One region of the Rhizobium sp. BK008 genome, then DNA from elsewhere that is predicted to be linked to it. Evidence: predicted binding sites of a transcription regulator. Region 1 holds the regulator's gene; each other region holds the start of a gene.
What was found. The regulator PhoB, encoded in region 1, activates phosphate uptake and scavenging genes when phosphate is short. The targets are predictions, from matches to a motif close to TGTCATNNANCTGTCAT.
Positions count from the first base shown of each region.

Region 2: the regulator PhoB is predicted to act here: its motif matches at 4,364-4,380, upstream of FHT69_RS21225 (DUF1868 domain-containing protein).
Region 3: the regulator PhoB is predicted to act here: its motif matches at 2,599-2,615, upstream of FHT69_RS01470 (DUF1045 domain-containing protein).

Region 1 covers NZ_JACIFK010000007.1:302,681-310,503, forward strand. Annotated here, with positions in the region: gene pstC (phosphate ABC transporter permease subunit PstC) at 161-1,642, shown strand; gene pstA (phosphate ABC transporter permease PstA) at 1,639-2,958, shown strand; gene pstB (phosphate ABC transporter ATP-binding protein PstB) at 2,974-3,789, shown strand; gene phoU (phosphate signaling complex protein PhoU) at 3,834-4,547, shown strand; gene phoB (phosphate regulon transcriptional regulator PhoB) at 4,695-5,378, shown strand; gene FHT69_RS25645 (GcrA family cell cycle regulator) at 5,639-6,172, opposite strand; gene FHT69_RS25650 (aspartate aminotransferase family protein) at 6,596-7,795, shown strand.
Region 2 covers NZ_JACIFK010000005.1:185,640-193,462, reverse strand. Annotated here, with positions in the region: gene FHT69_RS21250 (acetyl-CoA C-acetyltransferase) at 51-1,232, opposite strand; gene phaR (polyhydroxyalkanoate synthesis repressor PhaR) at 1,472-2,044, shown strand; gene FHT69_RS21240 (hypothetical protein) at 2,039-2,446, opposite strand; gene rpmF (50S ribosomal protein L32) at 2,590-2,775, opposite strand; gene FHT69_RS21230 (glutathione S-transferase family protein) at 2,931-3,578, opposite strand; gene FHT69_RS21225 (DUF1868 domain-containing protein) at 3,592-4,314, opposite strand; gene mtgA (monofunctional biosynthetic peptidoglycan transglycosylase) at 4,537-5,289, opposite strand; gene FHT69_RS21215 (polyprenyl synthetase family protein) at 5,426-6,340, shown strand; gene hisC (histidinol-phosphate transaminase) at 6,476-7,537, opposite strand; gene ispG (flavodoxin-dependent (E)-4-hydroxy-3-methylbut-2-enyl-diphosphate synthase) at 7,554-7,823, opposite strand, start outside.
Region 3 covers NZ_JACIFK010000001.1:320,857-328,679, forward strand. Annotated here, with positions in the region: gene FHT69_RS01455 (response regulator) at 1-662, shown strand, start outside; gene mnmD (tRNA (5-methylaminomethyl-2-thiouridine)(34)-methyltransferase MnmD) at 659-1,399, opposite strand; gene FHT69_RS01465 (FAD-binding oxidoreductase) at 1,398-2,576, shown strand; gene FHT69_RS01470 (DUF1045 domain-containing protein) at 2,691-3,398, shown strand; gene puuE (allantoinase PuuE) at 3,510-4,433, shown strand; gene uraD (2-oxo-4-hydroxy-4-carboxy-5-ureidoimidazoline decarboxylase) at 4,433-4,933, shown strand; gene FHT69_RS01485 (DUF86 domain-containing protein) at 4,930-5,292, shown strand; gene FHT69_RS01490 (ureidoglycolate lyase) at 5,297-5,797, shown strand; gene uraH (hydroxyisourate hydrolase) at 5,794-6,150, shown strand; gene FHT69_RS01500 (metallophosphoesterase family protein) at 6,424-7,164, shown strand; gene FHT69_RS01505 (flotillin family protein) at 7,285-7,823, opposite strand, start outside.

The DNA of each region.
Region 1 (7,823 bases):
ACTTTGCCGGCGCGGTGCCTTCAGGCCCGCGCCGGCATTGCCTTATCCCTCGCGCCGGCGTTTTCGGTGCTGCGGGTTAAATTCATTCCGCATGATTGGAAGCTGAAGGCAGGCTGTGAAGCTGCCGGGCTTTGGGGCCACGGGCTTGGGGACGTAACGAATGAGCACATCCATCATACTTTTGTGCCTTGTGGTGATCGGTGCCGCCGCCTATCTGGTCGCGCGAAGCCGGGCCACGGCGCTTGCCGGAGGCAGGTCCTCCGCATTGCATTCACGGCCGGCCTATTACGGCGCCTATGCCGCGATCTGGGCTGTTCTTCCCGCCCTCATCGTCCTCTGCGTCTGGCTCTCCGTCAGCCCCGGCATCATCCAGTCCTCGGTTCGCAGCGCCTTCCCTGCTGACGTCAAGGCTCAGGCCTCGGTCGAGCAGGATCTTGGTTATTCGATGGTGGCGACGGTCGCCCGCGGCCTGACGATGCTGACTTCGGATGAAGCTGCGGCAGTCGCCAACGATCCGGCCGCCCTGCAGGCCAAGCTCCTCGAAAAGGGCGTGCCGCTTGCCGGCCAGCCGCAGCCCTACATGGTCGATGCCGCCAAGACGCTGAACGCCAAGAGCATGACGAGCCGCCTCGCCATGACCGCCGTCGTCTTCATTCTGGCTGTAGCTGGCGCCTTCTATGCGCTGCGTTCCATCGCCCCGCGCTTCCGCGCCCGCAACCGGGTCGAGCGCGTCATGCTCTGGGGCCTGCTGCTCGCCTCCTCGATCGCCATCCTGACGACGATTGGCATCGTGCTTTCGATGCTGTCGGAAGCCGCCCGCTTCTTTGCCGTGGTACCCGCCGCCGACTTTTTCTTCGGCACCGTCTGGGATCCGCGCTTTGCCGGCGCCGGCAGCTCGTCCTTCGGTCAGTTCGGCCTGATCCCGCTGCTGCTCGGCACGGTTTACATCGGCCTGGTCGCCATGCTGGTCGCCGTGCCGGTCGGCCTCTTTGCCGCCATCTACATGGCCGAATACGCCTCGCCGAAGGTGCGCGGGGTCGCCAAGCCGCTTCTCGAAGTGCTCGCCGGCATTCCGACGATCGTCTACGGCTTCTTCGCGCTCGTCACCGTCGGCCCGTTCCTGCGCGATTTCTCCGCCCAGATCAGCGGTCTTCTGTCCGGCAGCTATTCGAATTTCATCCAGGCGCAGAGCGTTCTGACGGCCGGCATCGTCATGGGCATCATGCTGATCCCCTACGTCTCCTCGCTGTCAGACGACATCATCACCGCCGTGCCGCGGGCCCTGCGTGACGGTTCGCTCGGTCTTGGCGCCACCCGCTCCGAAACCATCAAGAAAGTCGTCTTGCCGGCAGCCCTTCCCGGCATCGTCGGCGCATTGCTGATGACCGCCTCGCGCGCCATCGGCGAAACCATGATCGTCGTGCTGGCCGCCGGTGTTGCCGCCCGCATCCAGATCAACCCCTTCGAGCCGATGACGACGGTGACCGTCAAGATCGTCAACCAGCTGACCGGCGACCTCGAGTTCACTTCGCCGCAGACCCTGGTTGCCTTTGCCCTTGGCATCACGCTGTTCTGCATCACGCTTTGCCTCAACATCTATGCGCTCTACATCGTGCGCAAATACCGGGAGCAGTACGAATGACGGATATTGTTTCTCCCGCCGGCGTCACCGTTTCCAAGGCGCCACCGCGCCGCGATATCGGCATCAAGCGCCGCTATGCCGCCGAGCGCCGGTTCCAGGCCTATGGCATTGCCGCCATCACCTTCGGTCTCGTCTTCCTCTTCATCCTGCTGTGGACGGTGATCGGCAAGGGCTACACCGCCTTCCAGCAGACGGCGATCACCTTGCCGATCGAATTCGCCGAGAAGACGATCGACCCGAACAACAAGCGTGCGACCGACCCTTCGGTGCTGATCGCCGCCAACTATCCGGTTCTCCTGCGCGACGCGATCGTCAAGCAGTTGAACATCAATGCCGCAAGTCGCCCTGATGTGCGCGATGCCTCGGCCATGCTGTCGAAGAGCGCCCCGATCCAGCTGCGCGACATGGTCATGTCAGACCCGTCGATCATCGGCAAGACGGTCAATGTCACGGTGCTTGCCGACGCCAATGTCGACAGCGCCAACAAGGGCCAGATCGATCTTTCGGTCGATGAGAAGAACCGCAAGGTCAACGACAAGCAGGTTGGCTGGATGAACGAGCTGAAGGCGAGCGGCGCTCTTCACAAGCAGTTCAACACCGGCCTCTTCGTCAACGGCAACTCCAGCCGTCCGGAGGCCGCAGGCCTTGGCGTCGCCCTCATCGGCTCGCTCTATCTGATGCTGATCGTGCTGGTGCTGTCGCTGCCGATCGGCGTCGCCGCCTCGATCTATCTCGAGGAGTTTGCACCGAAGAACAAGCTGACGGACCTGATCGAGGTCAACATCAACAACCTCGCCGCGGTTCCCTCGATCGTCTACGGTCTGCTCGGTCTGTCCGTCTTCATCAACTTCATCGGCCTGCCGCGCTCGGCGTCGCTGGTCGGCGGCCTGGTGCTGACGCTGATGACCCTGCCGACGATCATCATCGCCACGCGTGCCGCTCTTCGCGCCGTGCCGCCGTCGATCCGCGCCGCAGCCCTCGGCCTCGGCGCTTCCAAGATGCAGATGGTGTTCCACCACGTTCTGCCGCTCGCCATGCCCGGCATCCTCACCGGCACGATCATCGGCCTGGCGCATGCGCTCGGCGAAACCGCGCCGCTGCTCCTGATCGGCATGGTCGCCTTCGTCGCCAACGCGCCGACGACGCCGCTCGATCCCTCGACGGCTCTGCCCGTACAGGTCTATATGTGGGCCAACGAGGCCGAACGTGCCTTCGTCGAGCGTACTTCGGGTGCCATCATCGTTCTGCTCCTGTTCCTGATCGTCATGAACATGGGCGCCATCCTCTTGCGTCGTCGCTTCGAGCGCCGCTGGTAAACGGAGTTAAACATCATGAACATGTTGACGGAAGCTGCAGTTGAAAAGGCGCTGGATCACAAGATGAGCAACGTCCCGTATAAGATGATCGGAAAGGATGTCTCGGTTTACTACGGCGAAAAGCGCGCGCTTTTCGATGTGAACCTGAACATCCGCGAAAACACCGTAACCGCCCTGATCGGCCCGTCCGGCTGCGGCAAGTCGACCTTCCTGCGGAGCCTCAACCGCATGAACGACACGATCGACGGCTGCCGCGTCACCGGCAAGATCACGCTCGACACCGACGATATCTATGATCCGGATATCGACGTCGTCGAACTTCGCGCCCGCGTCGGCATGGTCTTCCAGAAGCCGAACCCGTTCCCGAAGACGATCTACGAAAACGTCTCCTACGGCCCGCGCATCCATGGCCTGGCCAAGTCGAAGGCCGATCTCGATCAGATCGTCGAGACCAGCCTGCAGCGCGCCGGCCTCTGGAACGAGGTCAAGGACCGCGTGCATGAATCCGGCACCGGCCTGTCCGGCGGTCAGCAGCAGCGCCTCTGCATTGCGCGTGCCGTCGCCGTCAGCCCTGAGGTCATCCTGATGGACGAGCCCTGCTCGGCGCTCGACCCGATCGCCACCGCCAAGGTCGAGGAACTGATCCACGAACTGCGCGAGAACTACACGATCGTCATCGTCACCCACTCCATGCAGCAGGCCGCGCGCGTCTCGCAGCGCACCGCCATGTTCCACCTCGGCAATCTCGTCGAGGAGAACGACACCGACAAGATGTTCACCAATCCGGACGATCCGCGCACCCAGGATTACATCATGGGTCGCTTCGGCTGATCCTGCCGTCACCAAGCCTTTCCGTTATTCGAGGATAAAGCCCCATGGCATCGACACATATTTATTCTGCCTATGATGATGATCTGAAGTTCCTGTCCAGGCGGATTTCCGAAATGGGCGGCCTGGCCGAGCAGATGGTCGCCGAAGCCGTGCGGGCGCTGGTCAACGGCGATACCGCGCTGGCGCAGAAGGTCATCTCCGACGATGTGATCCTCGATCACGCCGAACGCGAAATCGGCGACAAGGCGATCGTCACCATCGCCCGCCGCCAGCCGATGGCCGCGGACCTGCGCGAAATCATGGGTTCGATCCGCATCGCCGCCGATCTCGAACGCGTCGGCGACCTCGGCAAGAACACCGCCAAGCGCGTCATCGCCGTCCAAAGCACCGGCGTTCCCCGCAAGCTCGCCCGCGGTCTCGAGCATCTCTCCGAGCTGGCGCTCGTCCAGCTCAAGGAAGTGCTCGACGTCTACACCAATCGCTCCGCCGACAAGGCGAACGCGATCCGCGAACGCGACAACGAGATCGACGCGATGTACACCTCGCTGTTTCGCGAACTCCTGACCTACATGATGGAAGATCCGCGCAACATCACCAGCTGCACGCATCTTCTCTTCTGCGCCAAGAACATCGAGCGCATCGGCGACCACGCCACCAACATCGCCGAGACGATCTTCTACATGGCGACAGGTGCGCAGCCGGAAGGCGATCGTCCGAAAGACGACAGCGCCAACACCGTCGGCGCGGTAACCGAATAACCGCCCGGGCCGGACGGCCGGGCTAGAAGCTTGCGTGCGCGCCCATCCGGGGCGCGCAAAGAGGTCGCAGCCAATTCTGAATTTGCGCAGGATGCATTGCTTGAACCATCCCCGGTTCAGGGATCATGCGCGAGGAGACCGACACGCATGATCCCGAGAGTTGCAGTTGTTGAAGACGAGGAAGCCCTGAGCGTGCTTCTTCGCTACAATCTCGAAGCGGAAGGCTTCGAGGTCGATACCATCCTTCGTGGCGACGAAGCCGAAATGCGGCTTCAGGAGCGCACGCCCGATCTGCTCATCCTCGATTGGATGCTGCCTGGCGTCTCCGGCATCGAACTCTGCCGGCGCCTGCGCATGCGGCCGGAAACCGAGCGCCTGCCGATCATCATGCTGACGGCGCGCGGCGAAGAGAGCGAACGCGTCCGCGGGCTTTCGACGGGTGCCGACGATTATGTCGTCAAGCCCTTCTCGACCCCCGAACTCGTCGCCCGCGTCAAGGCGATGCTGCGCCGCGCCCGTCCCGAGGTGCTGTCGACGGTGCTGAAATGCGGCGATATCGAACTCGACCGCGAAACCCACCGGGTCCATCGCAAGACCCGCGAAGTCCGCCTCGGCCCCACCGAATTCCGCCTGCTGGAATTCCTGATGTCGTCGCCGGGCCGGGTCTTCTCTCGCTCGCAGCTTCTCGACGGTGTCTGGGGCCACGATATCTATGTCGACGAACGCACCGTCGACGTCCATGTCGGCCGCCTGCGCAAGGCGCTGAATTTCTCCAACATGCAGGACGTCATCCGCACCGTCCGCGGCGCCGGTTATTCGATGGAAGCCTGAGGGCCTCCATTCTGATTGCTGACAACGTCGCTCGAGCTAGCGTCTGCCCCTCACCCTAACCCTCTCCCCGTAAAACGGGGCGAGGGGACGTGCCCTGCGACAGGTTAGCGGGGAACGGAGAGGTCGCGGCATATCCCCTTCGCCCCGCAAGCGGGGAGAAGGTGCCGGCAGGCGGATGAGGGGCAGCCATCCGCGCGAACCAATAACCACAAAAAAACGGGCCAGTCGGCCCGTTTCTCATGTGCGGCGATGTTACCCGCTCAGCTGGCCCGCGCTGCTGCCCGGCGGCGTTCGTTGACCGGCTGGTAGGCAAGCTTCTGGTGATAGCTGCAATAGGGCGAATTGTCGGGGGATTCGCAGCCGCAGAAGTGGAAGTCGTCCTTCAGCGGATCGCCGACCGGCCACTTGCAAGTGCGTTCGGTCAGTTCCGTCAGGCCGAGGCGTCGGGAAATCGGAACGACCACGTTGCCTCTCGGCACGTATTCCATTTCCTCGATCGTTTCGATCTCGATCTCTTCCTTCAGCATCGTCGCGCCCTGCTGGCGGGTAACGGTGCGAGTGGCGACCCGTGAGGCGTAGTTCGGCGCGCGCGGCGCAGAAGTATTGCGTTTCGGCGTTCGGGCGGCATTGGCGGTACCGCCGGCCTTGGCACGGCCGGGGAGGCTCAGCCGATGCACCTTGCCGATGACCGCGTTTCTGCTGACGCCACCAAGTTGTGCCGCGATCTGGCTGGCGCTCAGTCCTTCGGCCCAGAGCTTCTTGAGTTTCTCGACCCGCTCGTCTGTCCAGTTCATGCCCTGTCTCCACCTTTTGCGTTGGTGATGGCAGAATCCCTCACCGTTGTCCCGGAAGGCTCCGAAACAAGAAACGCTTGATCAATTTTGGTGACTAGTTCCGCCGCATGCAGTCTAGTAATTGAACTTTAACCTAGTGTGAGGCTGACTCCGTGACAAGAGTCGCATGAATCCGGATGAATCGAATTTCAAGTTTTCCCCAACTTGCTGCCCCGGCGTGGCATTTCTGCAATAATGCCTGTTGAGGACGGATAATGCTGCTGTACAAGCTTGCTGCATGCGCTAAGGGCGCAGTTTTGTTGACATTGCAGCGCGAAAAGGAAATAGTGCCAGTCGCCGCCGCAAGGCGGCATTTTTGATTTTTCGGGCCTGGTTTTCTTAGCCGGAGTCCGGAGCTTGATAACATCGATGGGAGATCGCGCTATGGCTGAAGCCGCGCCGCTTTATGACACCTATTCTCGTGCCCCGTTGCGGTTCGAGCGAGGCGAGGGCGTGTGGCTGATCACCGAAAGCGGCGAGCGATATCTCGATTTCGGCGCCGGCGTCGCCGTCACTTCGGTCGGCCACAGCAATCCGCATGTGGTCGGCGCGCTGAAGGAGCAGGCCGACAAGGTCTGGCATCTCTCCAACATCTATGAGATCCCCGGCCAGGAGCGCCTGGCCAAACGGCTGACCGACGCCACCTTTGCCGACAAGGTGTTCTTCACCAATTCGGGCGCCGAGGCGCTCGAATGCGCGATCAAGACGGCGCGCCGTTATCAGTATTCCAAGGGTCATCCCGAGCGCTTCCATATCATCACCTTCGAGGGCGCCTTTCACGGCCGGACGCTGGCGACGATCGCCGCCGGCGGCCAGGAGAAATATCTTGAGGGCTTCGGCCCCAAGGCGCCCGGTTTCGATCAGGTGGCTTTCGGCGACATCGAAGCGGTGCGCGCCGCGATCACCGATGCCACGGCCGGAATTCTCATCGAGCCGGTGCAGGGCGAGGGCGGCGTGCGTCCGGCCACCCCCGAATTCATGAAGGCGCTTCGCCAGATCTGCGACGAAAATGGCCTGCTGCTGATCCTCGACGAGGTCCAGACCGGGGTCGGGCGCACCGGCAGGCTCTTCGCCCATGAATGGTCGGGCGTCACCCCCGACATCATGGCGGTCGCCAAGGGCATCGGCGGCGGTTTCCCCCTCGGCGCCTGCCTTGCCACGGCAGAGGCTGCCTCCGGCATGAAGGCCGGCACGCACGGCTCGACCTATGGCGGCAATCCGCTCGCCATGGCCGTCGGCAGCGCCGTGCTCGACATCATTCTCGCCGATGGCTTCCTCCAGCAGGTGCGCGACGTCGCGCTTGTCTTCCGCCAGGGCCTGGCCTCGCTGAAGGACCGTTATCCCGATGTGATCGAGGATATCCGAGGCGAGGGGCTGTTGCTCGGCGTCAAGGCCGCCATTCCCTCAGCCGAACTGCTGCAGGCGATCCGCGCCGCCCATCTGCTCGGCGTGCCCGCCGGCGACAATGTCATCCGCCTTCTTCCGCCCCTCGTGGTCACCGCCGAGGAAGCCCGCGAGGGCCTTGCCCGCATCGAGCGCGCTGCCGAGAGCATTCGCGCCTCCAAGGTCAAGAAGACGGCTTGAAGGGATTGCCGCCTGCGGGCGCAGCACA
Region 2 (7,823 bases), on a different contig from region 1:
TCGCCCCGCCGCATGGCGGGATTTTCAATCAATCCTGGATCGTATGCTATTTAAAGTGCTTCAAAGCACATGGCCACACCCATGCCGCCTCCGATGCAGAGCGTGGCGAGACCCTTCTTGGCGCCGCGGCGCTTCATTTCGAACAGCAGCGTGTTGAGAACGCGCGCGCCGGACGCGCCGATCGGATGGCCGATCGCGATCGCGCCGCCATTGACGTTGACGATCGCCGGGTCCCATCCGAGATCCTTGGTGACAGCGCAGGCTTGCGCCGCGAAAGCTTCGTTCGCTTCGACGAGATCGAGATCGTTCACCGACCAGCCGGCCTTTTCGAGCGCCTTGCGCGAAGCCGGGATCGGCCCGGTGCCCATAATGGAAGGATCGACGCCCGCCGTTGCCCAGGAAACGATGCGGGCGAGCGGCTGGATGCCGCGCCGGACGGCTTCCGCTTCGCTCATCAGCACCGCCGCAGCGGCGCCGTCGTTAAGGCCGGATGCATTCGCGGCCGTCACAGTGCCGTCCTTGTCGAAGGCCGGGCGCAATTTCCCCATCGCTTCCAGTGTGGCGCCGTGACGGATATATTCGTCGGCATCGACCGTAACGTCGCCCTTACGTGTCTTGATGACGTAGGGGATGATCTCGTCGGCAAAACGGCCGGCCTTTTGCGCCGCTTCCGCCTTGTTCTGCGAAGCCACGGCGAACTGATCCTGGTCGTCGCGCGACAGTTGCCACTGACGCGCGACATTTTCGGCGGTGATGCCCATGTGATAACCATGGAAGGCGTCGGTCAAACCGTCCTTGATCATCGTGTCGACCATCTTCATGTCGCCCATCTTGACGCCGCTGCGTAAGTGCGCGGCATGCGGGGCCATCGACATGGATTCCTGGCCGCCGGCAACGATGATCTTGGCGTCGCCGGTGGCGATCTGCTGCATGCCGAGCGCGACCGCGCGCAGGCCCGAGCCGCAGAGCTGGTTGACGCCCCAGGCAGTCGCCTCCTTCGGAATGCCGGCCTTTATCGCCGCCTGGCGGGCCGGGTTCTGGCCCTCGCCGGCGGCAAGCACCTGGCCGAGGATCACCTCATCCACCTCGCCGGCATCGACGCCGGCGCGCTCGAGCGCCCCCTTTATGACCGCCGCCCCGAGCTCATGCGCGAGGACCGTCGCGAAAGCGCCGTTGAACGAGCCGACTGCTGTTCGCCCTGCACTGGCGATGACGATGGATGAATTGCTCATGGGGACGCTCCTCGTTTTCGTCTCACTTACATAAGGAGAAACTGGCAAAGCTTGGAGCACAAGTCAAACGCGAAGACCGGCTGCCGCCATTTTTCAGCCGAAGCGCTCCCAAGCCCGATTCATCTGCTCTGTTAAAGGTTTGCCGCATCGCACAAAGAGATTGTCACCGGCCTTCTTTTGCGTTTACAGTCTCAAGTGGAGGAAGATCCATAAATCAGACGGGGGTTCAGGAGACTGATATGGCGAAGCATGAGGGTCAGATCGTTATCAAGAAATACGCCAATCGCCGCCTATACAACACCGGCACCAGCACCTATGTGACGCTGGAAGACTTGGCGGAGATGGTGAAGAAAGGCGAAGACTTCACCGTACAGGATGCAAAAAGCGGAGATGACATCACCCATTCGGTGCTGACCCAGATCATTTTCGAACAGGAATCGAAGACCGGCAACACGTTGCTCCCGATCTCCTTCCTGCGCCAGCTCATCACCTATTACGGCGACCAGATGCAGATGGTGGTGCCGAGCTTTCTCGAACATTCGATGCGCGCCTTCACCGAACAGCAGTCGCAGATGCGCGAGCAGGTGAACCGCGCCTTCGGCGAGACGCCGCTCGGCAAGAACCTGCAATTGCCGATGCAGATGGTCGAAGATCAGGTTCGCCGCAACACCGAGCTGTTTCAGCAGGCGATGCAGATGTTCTCGCCCTTCATGACGCCGCCTGCCAAGGAAAGCCGCAAGGCCGAGGCCAAGGATATCGATGAGCTGAAGGAACAGCTCCGCGCCCTTCAGAACAAACTCGACAACCTATAATCCGATCGAGACATCACGCCCGGCGCTCCGGATCGAGACGGCAAAACCGCCGATCACATCGATCAGGGCGATCGTCATCAAAATGAAGAATACCTGCGTCGCAGCATCCCGGACGAGCAGAAACTCGACCAGGAAGGCGATGAACACCAGCATCGACAACATATGGTTGACGAGATTGCCGGGGCCGGTTCTGGTCGCCTTGAGGATTTCGAAGAACAGCACGACAAGGGCGATGACGATGAACAGATCGCCGAGCGCCATGCTCCAGATCGCGCCCGAGATCATCGACAGCACGATGACATCATGCTGCAGGGCCGGAATGCCGCCATCGCCCATCAGGCCCAGCATCGCCAGATTGTAAAGAATAAACGGGATAATCATCAGCGGCATTGCGGCTATCATCGGCAGTCTCCTCAGCGCAAGAAGAATACTGCCGCAAACCGCTGCCAGACCGCAAGTCATTGCAAATATTATACCGTCGAAATAGAAAAGGCCGGCGTGACGCCGGCCTTGAAACTTTCGATCGGACAAGCCGGACCAGGAAATTATGCGCTTTCCTTCGGCGTCAGAACCTGGCGGCCGCGATACATACCGGTCTTCAGGTCGATATGGTGCGGGCGGCGCAGTTCGCCGGAGTTCTTGTCTTCGACATAGGTCGGAGCCTTCAGTGCATCTGCCGAACGGCGCATACCGCGCTTGGACGGGCTTGTTTTTCTCTTCGGTACAGCCATTTCTCTTACTCCACTTGCGGGCAAAACATTCCCACGGCCAGACTGGCGGCCGAAACGGACATGTCGCGATTTCGGAATTTGGCGCGCTTATACATGCAAGGGGTGGCCTTGACCAGTCCCCATGCGTATTTTTTGCGAAGCCGATGATTCCGGGCTCAGACTTCGTCTTCCGGCACGATCCAAGGCTCCGCGCGGGCCGCCTCTTCCCATTTTCGCCAGGCCGGATGCGCCTTCATGGTCTCCATATAGACCAGCGTATCGTTTCGGCTGACGAGATCATAAATGTCGAAGCGGTTGACGACGGGCGCAAACATCGCATCCGCCCCGCTGAACGCACCAAAGAGAAACGGTCCGCCGGATTGCTGCAACAGGTCGCGCCAGATTGTCTCGATGCGGCTGATATCGGCGTCGACACCATCCGGCAATGCGATCTTGGCCTTCGGCCGGCGGATATTCATCGGGCAGGCGTTGCGCAGCGCCCGAAAGCTCGAGAGCATTTCCATCGAAACCGAACGGGCAAGCGCCCGCTCGGCCCGATCCCCAGGCAGAAGGCCGGCCTCCGGATAAAGCTCGGCGGCGTATTCGATGATCGCCAGCGATTCCCAGATCTTCAACGCGCCGTGCTTGAGAAGCGGCACTCGCCCGGTCGGCGAAACCGCCTTGATATGGGGATTGCCACCAGGATAATCGAAGGGGATCAGCACTTCCTCGAAATCGATGCCGACGCCCGTCAGCGCCATCCAGGGCCGAAACGACCAGGAGGAATAGTTCTTGTTGGCGATATAGAGCGTCGGTTTGTCCATGGGCCTCCTCCGTTCAGGCTTCGAAATCAAAGATCAGCAATTCGTGGAAATGGTTCATATCCTCGAACACGCAGAATGCCGGCGGGGTAAGCTCGAAAACGGGAGCCTTGCGGCGGATATCCTCGGCCACGTCATCGAGCATCGCCTGCCAGCGCGGCAAGGCTTCGTCCTCAAGCCGTTCGACCGCATAGGCGAAGGTCATGTGGAACTTATAATCCTCGTGGTTCGGCTGGCGATAGCCGAGAAGATCGGCCAGCGCGTTGCGCCAGGCGCGCATGACCTTGCGGTCCGTCTCCGTCGCCCCGTCGACGAGCAGGCCCGACGGGCGAGCTTCGACGATCGCGACCCTGAAGGGGTCAGCCATCGAGAAACCTTCGAGCCTGGCCGCCATCAACTCGGTCATGTCTTCGATGGGCGTATCGAGCGGCAGATCGCCCGGCCAGCAATCCTGCCGGCGCCGGGTTTCGATGACGCCTTCGAAAAGTGTCATGTGAAGACTTGATATCGGCGTGAAGAGGAACTGCGGAGCCTCGGGCATGGCCAGATATGTCTCGCGCGCCTCGATCAGCGCCATCTGCGTCTGCGAACCCTTCTCGATATGGCAGACGATGGTGTTGCCGGCTTCCGGGAGAAAGCCGCCGATTTTGCGATAGCGGCTGCCGAGATGGGCGGGCGGGTTCGGATTGTGCGTCTTCGAATAAGAGAGAAGCTCGGGCGAAAATGTCGTGATGGTCATGGGCGAATCGGGGCTCTGGTTGGACTGCATCCGTCCATATGGCAGAACCAAGAATGTCAGATGACGCTTACCGCCTCTAGAGCATGATGCCGAAAAGTGTGCGCGGTTTTCTCATGACATCACGCTCTCACAATATAATTTAGAACAGGATTCAGATTTTAGGCCGCCCCTGGACTAAAATCATCCTGTTCTGACGACAAGTTCTGATGTCAATCTCTGATGTCAATCATAGATGCACTTGATGTAATCGCCCGAACCTTGCGCACGCCTCTCAATCACGCCGGCAAGCCGGCGAAGGCCGCGTCCGGGCTTGCCGGCATTGCGGTCGATCGGGTTCGGCAGCGAGACGGCTAGCAGCGATGCCTGGCGCCGCGTCAGCTTCGAGGCCGGCACCTTGAAATGATGCTGGGCGGCCGCCTCGATGCCGTAGATGCCGGGACCCCATTCGGCGATATTGAGATAGATTTCCATCAGCCGCCGTTTCGACAGGACGAAATCCGTGGCGACCGCGAGTGGAAGCTCCAGCGCCTTGCGCACGAAGGAGCGGCTGTTCCAGAGGAAGAGGTTTTTCGCCGTCTGCATCGGGATGGTGCTGCCGCCGCGCGTCGCCTGGCCTTTCAGCGTATCCTCGACCAGCATGCGCATTTCAGCCCAGTCGACGCCGCCGTGAAAGCAATATTGCCCATCCTCCGACATCATCACCGACTGCACCACGACCGGGGCGATGTGATCCAGCGACACCCATTGTCTGTCGTAACCGCGCAGCAGCAGGAGATCGCGCAGCATCAGCGTCGAGATGGGGTGAATGAAGGGCAGCAGATAGAAAAAGATCAACGCGTAGGGAAGGATCAGAAAGACCAGGACGGCAAGAACAATGCGTTTCAACACGCGCCGATCTCCGAACCGCCGATCTCCGAACCATTGCCGACGAACCGGCATGTCGACGCTGTCCTCTCTCTCCGGCGCTATATCCAATGTTCCCCAGTCCGATTTCGCTCCTCTCGTTCTCATAGCGCCTGTACAGAGCTTATGCCAGAGTGCGTGGTGAATCTTGCCGCTGTCATCGACAATTCCGTTGCAAGCCCAGGGGCGCTCATGCCAAACAGCGCCCATGGACGCGAACCGGGACACTTTCGAAACGAGGCTGAAGAACAACGCCCACGAGATCGAGGCGCTGCTCGACGCATTGCTTTCACCAAGCATCCTTTCCGATGAAATCGCCAGGCCCGAAAGGCTGCGCGATGCCATGCATTATGCCGTGCTGAACGGCGGCAAGCGGCTGCGCCCATTCCTGGTCGTCGAAAGCGCTGCCCTTCTCGGCGGCAACGCTGAGGCAGCACTTCGCGTCGGCGCGGCACTCGAATGCGTCCACTGCTATTCCCTCGTCCATGACGACCTGCCGGCCATGGACGATGACGACCTGCGCCGCGGCAAACCAACGGTACACATTAAATTCGATGAAGCGACCGCGATCCTCGCCGGCGACAGCCTGCTGACCTACGCCTTCGATATCGTCGCCGCGCCGGAAACGGCGCTTCCCGATACCAGCAAGGCATCGCTGGTGCTGGCCCTTGCCCGCGCCGCCGGTCTTGGCGGCATGACCGGCGGCCAGGCCCTCGATCTGGCAGCGGAAAAACAAGCCCCTGACGAGGCCGGCATCATCCGCCTGCAGGCGATGAAAACGGGCGCGTTGATCCGCTTCGCCTGCGAAGCCGGCGCCATCATCTCGGCAAGTGCGCCGGAAGACCGCCGCCGCCTGCGCGCCTTCGGCGAAAAGATCGGCCTTGCCTTCCAGCTGGCCGACGACATTCTTGACCTGACTTCGGACACCGAGACCATGGGCAAGGCGACCGGCAAGGACGCAGCCCGGGGCAAGGGAACGCTCGTCGCCCTGCGCGGTATGGAATGGGCCGAGCGCCAGCTCCACCAGCATGTCCGCGATGCCGAGGCGCTGCTTACCCCTTACGGCGCCCGTGCCTCGACCCTTACCGCTGCGGCGCATTTCATCGCCGACCGGAAGAGCTAGAGCAATTCCAGGAAAAGTGCGAAGCGGTTTTCCCAGGCAAAGCGCGAAGCGTTTTTACCGGGAATTACGTAAAACAAAGGAATAGAGTGGTTCTGCGCTTCCGTTAAAAGCTGAACCGCTCTATCCCTTTCCAGGTCAGGCTGCCAATATTTCCGTGAGAGCCGAAACCAGGCGGGCACATTCCTCGTCCGTGCCGATGCTGATCCGCAGGAAGTCCGAAATACGCGGCTTGGCAAAAAGCCGGACGAGAATGTTCCGCTCGCGAAGGGCGGTGAGAAGCGCTGCACCCGACTGACTTTGGTGCCTTGCGAAAACGAAATTCGCCTGGGACGGCAAGACCTCGAAATCCAGCGCTTGGAGTTCGGAGACGAGGTTTTCCCGGCTGGCGATAAGCTTCCTCCGGCATGTCTCGAACCACGCCTCGTCCTTGATCGCCGCCGTCGCGGCGACCTGCGCCAGGCGATCGAGCGGATAGGAATTGAAACTGTCCTTGACGCGCACCAGCGCCTCGATCAGTTCCCGCTGCCCCAGCGCGAAGCCGACGCGCAGGCCTGCGAACGAGCGGGATTTCGACAGGGTCTGAATGACAAGCAGATTGGGATATTTTGAAATGAGCGGGACGGCGCTTTCGCCGCCGAAATCGACATAGGCCTCGTCGATCACGACGACCGCATCCGGGTGAGCGGCGACAAGCGCCTCTATGTCGGCACGCGGCAGGCCGATCCCGGTCGGTGCATTCGGATTGGGGATGATGATCGCGCCGCACGGCCTGTCGTAATCCGCCAGTCGGATCTGGAACCCGTGATCGACAGGCACTTCGATCGCTTCGACATCGTATAGCAGGCTATATGTCGGGTAGAAGCTATAGGTCACATCGGGATAGAGAAGCGGCCGTTCGTGTTTCAACAGCGCCTGAAACGCGAGGGCGAGGACCTCGTCGGAGCCGTTGCCAACGAATACTTCTTCCGCCATCAGGCCGAAACGGGCGGCGATCGTCTCGCGCAATTCCGTCGCCGCGGGATCGGGATAGAGCCGCAGACGATCGTCCGTCGCTTGCCGGATTGCCTCGAGTGCCTTCGGAGACGGCCCGTAGGGATTCTCGTTAGTGTTGAGCTTGACCAAGCCGGCGATACGCGGCTGCTCTCCGGCGACATAGGGCCGAAGCTTGCTGACGATATCAGACCAATACCGGCTCATTCGAACTCGAAGGCGTTCATTCCGCCGCCGTCCGCCGGCCGAAACGCTTCTCGATATAATCGACGACAAGCGCCTCGAAGTCGGCGGCGATATTGGGGCCGCGCAGCGTCAGCGCCTTACGGCCATCGATGAAAACAGGGGCGGCCGGCGTCTCGCCGGTGCCGGGAAGCGAAATGCCGATATCGGCATGTTTGCTTTCACCCGGCCCGTTGACGATGCAGCCCATGACGGCGACGTTCAGCGCCTCGACTCCGGGATACTTTTCGCGCCAGACCGGCATGTTCTT
Region 3 (7,823 bases), on a different contig from region 1:
ATCCCCGCTTTGTCGAATTGCCGATCATCTTCCTGACGTCGATGGATATTTCCGGCACGGAAAAGGAATTCGCGGCGCTCAACGGCCACGCGCATCTGATGAAGCCGGCGCGCGCCAACGTGCTGCGCAACACCGTCGTCGAAGTGGTGCGCGCCAGCCGCGTCAAGCAGGCCTCCGAGGCCGAGATTGCCCGGCTGCAGAGGGAAGCGGCGGCACCGGCAAAGCCGCCGGCACCCGCGCCGCAGAAGCGGGCGGCCGAATTCGTCGACGTGCTCGTTGCCGAGGACAACGAGGTCAACCAGATCGTCTTCACGCAGATCCTGCAGGGAACGGGTCTTTCCTTCCTCGTCGTCGAGAATGGTGAGGCGGCGGTCGCTGCCTGGGAGCGGCATACGCCGCGCATCATCATGATGGATGTCTCCATGCCCGTCATGAACGGCCATCAGGCGACCCAGACGATCCGCGAAAGGGAAAAGGGCCAGGGGCACCGCGTGCCGATCATCGGGGTCACCGCCCATGCGCTCGAAAGCGACCGCGAGCTTTGCCTCGACGCCGGCATGGACGATTACATGTCGAAGCCGATCAGCCCTGAACTATTGGAAGAGAAAATCCGGCAATGGCTCGGAACGAGCGAGCAGCAGCCGGAGCGCAGCAGCTATTAATCCGCGCGCTGACCGGGGGACGCCTTGATACCGCAGAGCATTTCGCGCTTGCCGGCGAAGCCTTGGCGGCGCTCGATGGCAAAACCGGCGGCAATGAGGTTGCGGCGCACGAAGCCGGCCGCCGCATAGGTGGCGAACGTGCCGCCGGCGGCACTTTTCTCGCAGACGAGCCGCATCAGTTCCTCCGACCACATGTCGCCGTTGCGTGACGGGGCGAAGCCGTCGAGATACCAGGCGTCGAAGCCGGGCTTTGCCGCGGCGACACCGTCGAGCGCGCGGCCGCAGACGACGCTGAGTCGCGTCTGAGGATCGAGATCGAGCGAGACGGTTCCAGCAGGCGTCTGCGGCCAGGCCGCCGTCAGCGCCTCGCGCTCGCTATCGATCTCCGGCCAATGCGACAGCGCCCGGCCGATCTCTTCGCCACGCATCGGATGGAGCTCGAAGGAGATGAAATGCAGGTGCTGGCCGCCGGCTCGGTGGAGCTTCCACTGCCGCCAGGTCTCGGCGAAGTTCAGGCCGGTGCCGAAGCCGAGCTCGCCGATCATGAATTCCTGCCGCCCGTTCCAGCGCTCAGGCAGGCCGTTGCCGGCGAGGAAGACGTGGCCGCATTCCAGCCGGCCATCCGTCTGGCAATAAAAATGATCGCCAAAGGCGGTGGAATAGGGCATATCGCCGTCGCGCCATTCGAGCGGCTGCGGCGCGCCTGCGCCAATCTGATCGGGGTTCACGTCTGTCATGGAAAAAGCCGATAATCCTCAGCAGGTCTCAGGTCAATCATCCTCGGAATTGCTGATCGTCGGCGGCGGCATCATGGGTCTCTGGGCGGCCGTCCACGCCGAGCGCCGGGGCATCCGTACCCTTATTGCTGACGCCGGCAGATTGGGCGAAGGCGCAAGCGGCGGCCTGCTCGGCGCGCTGATGCCGCATATGCCGGATCGGTGGTCTGAAAAGAAGCAGTTCCAGTTCGATGCGCTGGTCCTACTCGAAGCCGAAATCGCAGCGCTCGAAGCAATGACCGGGCTTTCCGCCGGTTATACCAGGTCCGGGCGGCTGATCCCGTTGCCGAAGCCGCATCTCAACCGCATAGCGTGCGGCCATTTCGAAGACGCCGAGCGCCATTGGCGGGCGGGCGAGCGCCGCTTCCACTGGCATGTGCTCGACAGTCCGCCGGTCGATGGCTGGATCGAGCCGTCCGCCGGCAAGAGCGGCTTCGTGCACGACACGCTCGCCGCGCGCGTTGCGCCGCGGTTGCTGATCGCGGCGCTTACCGCCTTCCTGCGGCGGGCAAAACACGTGCGGATCATCGAACATGCCAGGGTTGCAGGCCTTGATCCCGATCGCGGCACCGCCGAAATAGGCGGCGAAAGCTTGGCTTTCAGCCGCTGCATCCTTGCCGCCGGCTATCAGTCCTTTCCGCTGTTGCAGGAGCTGACGCCCGGGCTGAAGCAGCCGCTCGGCCAGCCGGTCAAAGGGCAGGCGGCTCTGTTGAAAGCCGATATCGACCCGTCGCTGCCGACGATCTTTCTCGACGGGCTCTATGTCGTCGCACATGAAGGCGGGCACGTGGCGATCGGCAGCACCAGTGAGAACCGCTTTGACGATCCCATGTCGACCGACGCCCAGCTCGACATGCTGATCGAGACGGCGCGGGTGATCGTGCCAAGCCTTCGCGACGCCCCGGTCGTCGAGCGCTGGGCGGGGCTTCGCCCGAAGGCGATCGACCGGGATCCGATGATCGGTCGCCACCCCGATCACCCACGCCTGATCGCGCTGACCGGTGGCTTCAAGGTCAGCTTCGGCCTGGCGCACCGGCTGGCGGAGGCGGCGATAGCAATCGCAGGCGATACAGATTGCGGATTTTTGTTGCCGGAAAGCTTCGCAATTTCAAGCCACATCGCGGCGGCTTCACGTTAAACGTGAATTAGGCGCCGCTGCGTTTCGTTATTCTGTCATGCAAATCACCTATCTGCTTGCGCATCGACAGCGCCTGAAGTCAGCGGCGCTCACTTCCTTGATGGAGGAAATTGCATGCGCTATGCCATTTGCTTCACGCCCCCGGCGAGCGACCCTCTATCGCTCGTGGCCGCCAATTGGCTTGGCCGCAACGTGTTTTCGGGCGATATGGTGGAGCCTCCGGCCGTTCGTGGTCTCGGCATTCACGAGATCGCCTTCCATACCGCCGTGCCGCGGCGCTATGGTTTTCACGGCGTTTTGAAGACGCCATTTCACTTGTCTCACGAGATGTCGGAAGCGCAACTCTTGCGCGATCTGATGCGTTTTTCCGGGACCTTCGTTCCCTTCCAGATTCCGCGTATCGAAGTCGCCCGGCTCGGCAATTTCTACAGCCTGCTGCCGAGTATTCCCTGCGAGCAGATCCAGTATCTCGCCTCGGCGATCGTGCAGGAATTCGATCGTTTCCGCGCGCCGCTGAGCGAGGCCGAGATCGAACGCAGCGATCCGGACGGGCTGTCGGCGACGCAATTTGCCAATCTGCATCGCTGGGGTAGCCCTTACGTGATGGAGGAGTTCCGCTTTCATATGCCGGTGACAGGCCCTGTCAACGCGATCGACATGCCGCGCATCGAGCCGGCGCTGCAGACGATCTTCGAGCCTGTGTTATGCGAGCCGGTCACGGTTTCCAACGTGGCGCTGATGATCGAGGAGGGCACCGGCGGCCCTTTCCGCGTTCATTCGCTGCATCCGATGGGCAAGGTCAGCGCGCGCAAGATCGCCTGAATATCCAGGCTAAAGATTTGTTCCGTAATGGGAAAATCCCGTTGCGCAGTTTCCGTCTCGACATTCCGGCTGCGGATGCTACCGTTCCCCGTCTTTTCAGAAGGTGATTTGATGGTATCCGAGACCTATCCGCGCAATCTTGTCGGTTATGGGCGTCTGACGCCCGATCCGAAATGGCCGGACGAGGCACGCGTCGCCGTGCAGTTCGTCATCAACTACGAGGAGGGCGGCGAGAGTTCGATCCTTGACGGCGATCCGGCTTCCGAAAACCTGCTGTCGGAAATCGTCGGCGCAGCCGCCTGGCCTGGGCAGCGCAACCTCAACATGGAATCGATCTACGAGTATGGTTCGCGCGCCGGCTTCTGGCGGCTTTGGCGGATGTTCACCGATCTCAAGGTGCAGGCGACCGTCTACGGCGTGACGCTGGCAATGGCCCGCAACCCCGAGGCCGTCGCCGCGATGAAGGAGGCCGGTTGGGAAATTGCCAGCCACGGCTACCGCTGGCTGGAATACAAGGATTTTCCTGAAGATCTGGAGCGCAAGCATATCCTCGAAGCCGTGCGGCTGCACACCGAACTCACCGGTGAGCGGCCTTACGGCATGTATCAGGGCAAGCCTTCCGACAATACGCTTCGGCTGGTGCAGGAGGAGGGCGGTTTTCTCTATTCCTCCGATTCCTATGCCGACGACCTGCCTTATTGGGTGAAGGGCGTCGACGGGAAACCCTTCTTGATCATCCCCTATACGCTCGAAACCAACGACATGCGGTTTGCGACGCCGCAGGGCTTCAACGCCGGCGATCAGTTCTTCACCTATCTGAAGGATGCCTTCGATACGCTTTATGAGGAAGGCAAGGCGGGCAGCCCGAAGATGATGTCGGTCGGCCTGCATTGCCGTCTCGTCGGGCGCCCGGGCCGGGCGGCGGCACTGAAGCGGTTCATCGAATATGTGCTGAAGCACGACAAGGTCTGGATTCCGCGCCGCATTGAGATCGCCGAGCACTGGCACAAGCATCATCAGCCGGATGCGCTCTGATGATGTCGCGCGAGGATTTTGTCTCCCGCTTCGGCGGCGTCTTCGAACATTCGCCTTCTATTGCCGAGCGCGCCTATGACGCCGGCCACCTGCCGGCGCCGCTGACGGCATCAGGCGTGCATGCGGCCCTTGTGGCCGTCTTCCGGGCGGCAAGCCGAGAGGAGCGTCTCGGCGTGCTGCTGGCTCATCCCGATCTTGCCGGGCGCCTCGCCATAGCAGGCGAACTCACCGAAGACAGCCGGAAGGAGCAGGCCGGCGCCGGTCTCGACCGGCTGAGCCCGGCCGAACACGGCCGCTTCACCGAACTCAATTCGGCCTATGTCGAAAAATTCGGCTTTCCCTTCATCATCGCCGTCAAGGGGCTCGGCAAAGACGACATCCTGTCGGCTTTCGAAACTCGCATCGGCAACGATCGGGACGAGGAATTTGCGACCGCGACGGCGCAGGTCGAGCGGATCGCGCTGCTACGGCTGACATCGATGCTGCCGGAGGCTGAATGAAAGAGCGGCGCGCTATCGATTATCTCAACGAGATGTATGAGGCAGCATCCGAAGCGCTGTCTTTCGTCGGCGGAATGGATGAGGCGGCGTTCGCCGGGGACAAGCTCACCTTCAAGGCGGTTGCCTTCTGCCACTTCACCATCGGTGCTGCGGCGTCCCGCCTGCTCGTCACACATCCGGAATTTGCGACCGAGCATCCCGACCTGCCATGGACGAAAATCTGTGGCACGGGCAATCGCATTCTCGAGGACGTCTTCGATCTCAATCCCTCCGAAATCTGGGAGGCGACGTATCGCACGCTGCCGGAACTTCTTTCCGCGATCGACGCTGTCCGTTACTGGCATGCCCAAGGCGAGTGAAGCCATGTCCGAATTTCTCGAGATCCGCCCGCTCACCAAATCCGCCTTCGCACCCTTCGGCGAGGTGATCGAAGCCGATCCGGCCTCGATGCGGCTCATCAATGGCGGCACGACGGAGCGTTTTCACGCGCTGGCCGCCGCTGAAGCGACGGGCGAAGGCGCACGCGTCATCATCAACCTCTTTCGTGGCCAGCCGCGTGCCTTCCCCTATGAAATCACCATGATGGAGCGGCACCCATTCGGCAGCCAGAGTTTCTCGCCGGTCTCTGGCCGTTCCTTTCTCGTCATCGTTTCCGAGGACGAGAACGGCCGTCCGCACAGGCCGCAGGTGTTTCTGGCGCGTGGCGATCAGGGCGTGAACTACCGCCGCAACGTCTGGCATCATCCGCTGATGGTGCTCGGCCAAGCCTCAGATTTCCTGGTTGTCGACCGCGATGGGCCGGGCAATAATCTGGAAGAATTCTTCTTCGAAACCCCTTACATCATCAAAGAGCCAGCCCCATGACCGGACTGACCACGCATGTTCTCGACACCGCCCTCGGCAAGCCCGCCGAGGGTCTGAGGATCGATCTTTTCCAGCTCGACGGCGAGATCCGCAGACATCTGAAGACGGTCGAGACCAATGCCGACGGCCGGGTCGACGGTGGCCCCATCCTGGTTGGCGAAGGCTTCCGGGCCGGCATTTATGAACTGGTCTTCCATGCTGGCGACTATCTGAGGGCGAGCGGCACGCCGCTGCCGCATCCTGCCTTCCTCGACATCGTGCCGATCCGCTTCGGTATCGCCGATGTCACGGCGCACTACCATGTGCCGCTGCTGATTTCGCCCTATGCCTATTCCACCTATCGAGGGAGTTAGAGCCTTTCCTGGTCAGATTGAAGCATTCTGTTGGCTCAAACGGAGTTGGATGGTCGACCGGCCGGCGCGCGTCGTAGCCCAGCTCTACGGCCAAGCCGGCCGGTCGATCAGCCGGCCCGTTTCAGCCAACCCGAAGGGCTGGGCATCTTTCCGCCAGGATCAAAGGCGATCGGCTCGGACGTACCAAGAGGTATGCCCTTCGCCAATCGCCTCTGCCCTGACGAAAACCTGCTCCGGCAGAATACTTCAATCTGACCAGGAAAGGCTCTAAAAATGCGGTTTGCGGCAATTGCGGATATCCACGGCAACCATCTGGCGTTGGAGGCGGTGCTTGCGGATATTCGTGCGCAGGGCATCGATGAGATCGTCAATCTCGGCGATTTCTTCAGCGGACCGCTCGAGGCGGGCAAGACGGCAGACCTGCTGATGTCGCTTAGCCTGACCTCGGTTCGCGGCAATCACGACCGCTACCTCATCGAACAGGATCCGGCTTCCATGCATGCCTCGGATGCCGCCGCCTATCGGCAATTGTCGTCGTCGCATCTCGATTGGGTGCGTAGCCTGCCGTTCGATACCGTCTATCGCGGCGAGGTCTATCTCTGCCATGCGACGCCGAAGGACGACAATCTCTACTGGCTGGAATCGGTTTCCCCGGAGGGCTTCGTCTTTCTGAAGCCGATCGAAGCGATCGAGGCGCTGACGGAGGGCGTCGACCTGCCGCTGATCCTCTGCGGCCACAGTCACATTCCCCGAGCTATCATGCTTTCCGACGGCCGCCTCATCGTCAATCCCGGCAGCGTCGGCTGCCCGGCCTATGACGACGAACTGCCCTATTACCACAAGGTGGAGGCCGGTCATCCGCTGGCCAGCTATGCCATTCTGGAAAAGACGGCGGCCGGATGGACATGGCAGTTCCGAGCCGTCGCCTATGACCATAAGGCGATGTCGGCATTGGCCGCCGAAAGAGGCCGTGCCGACTGGGCGGGCGCGCTGGCAGCGGGTTGGGTGAGATAGAGCACGATGCCGAAAAGTGTGAACGGCTTTCGGCATCGTGCGCTAACTATTTAATTTAGAACAGGATTCAGATTTTAGGCCGAACCGGCCTGATCTAGTCCAGACCCGTCAGCGCGGCGATCATTTCTCCTTTGGTGCCGGGGGGACGATCGGCTTTGCCGGGGCTGCAGCCGGTGTTGCCGGCTTTACCGGGGCTGCGGCAGGCATTGCCGGTCTTGCCGGTTTTGCGCCATCGAGATTTCCAAGGAGGGACGAGATGGCGTCGTCGCCCTCGAAGCCGGCCTCCTTCAACAATTTGTCGAGGATCGGTTTGTTGGCCTGATAGGAGAGGATCTGGCCTGCCAGTCCTTCGCCGAGGCCGATGCCGTTTCCTCCGGTCGCGCCGTTTCCGCGGCCGAGCATGCCGCCGGTATCGAAGATCCTGATATCGGAGATCTTCTCGATCGGCTTGACCGCCTCGGCGAGCGCCTCGGGAATGATGCGGATACGCTCGCGGGTGATCTCGAACTCGATGATGGCAGCGCTCAACTTGTTGCGCGCGTCGTTAAGCAATGCCTCGCTCTCGGCGGCGGCCTTGCCGGTTTCGAGAATACCCTTGGCCTTGATGATCGCCGCATCCGCCTCGGCGGTCGCGAGCGTCTTGATGGCCTCGGCCTGGT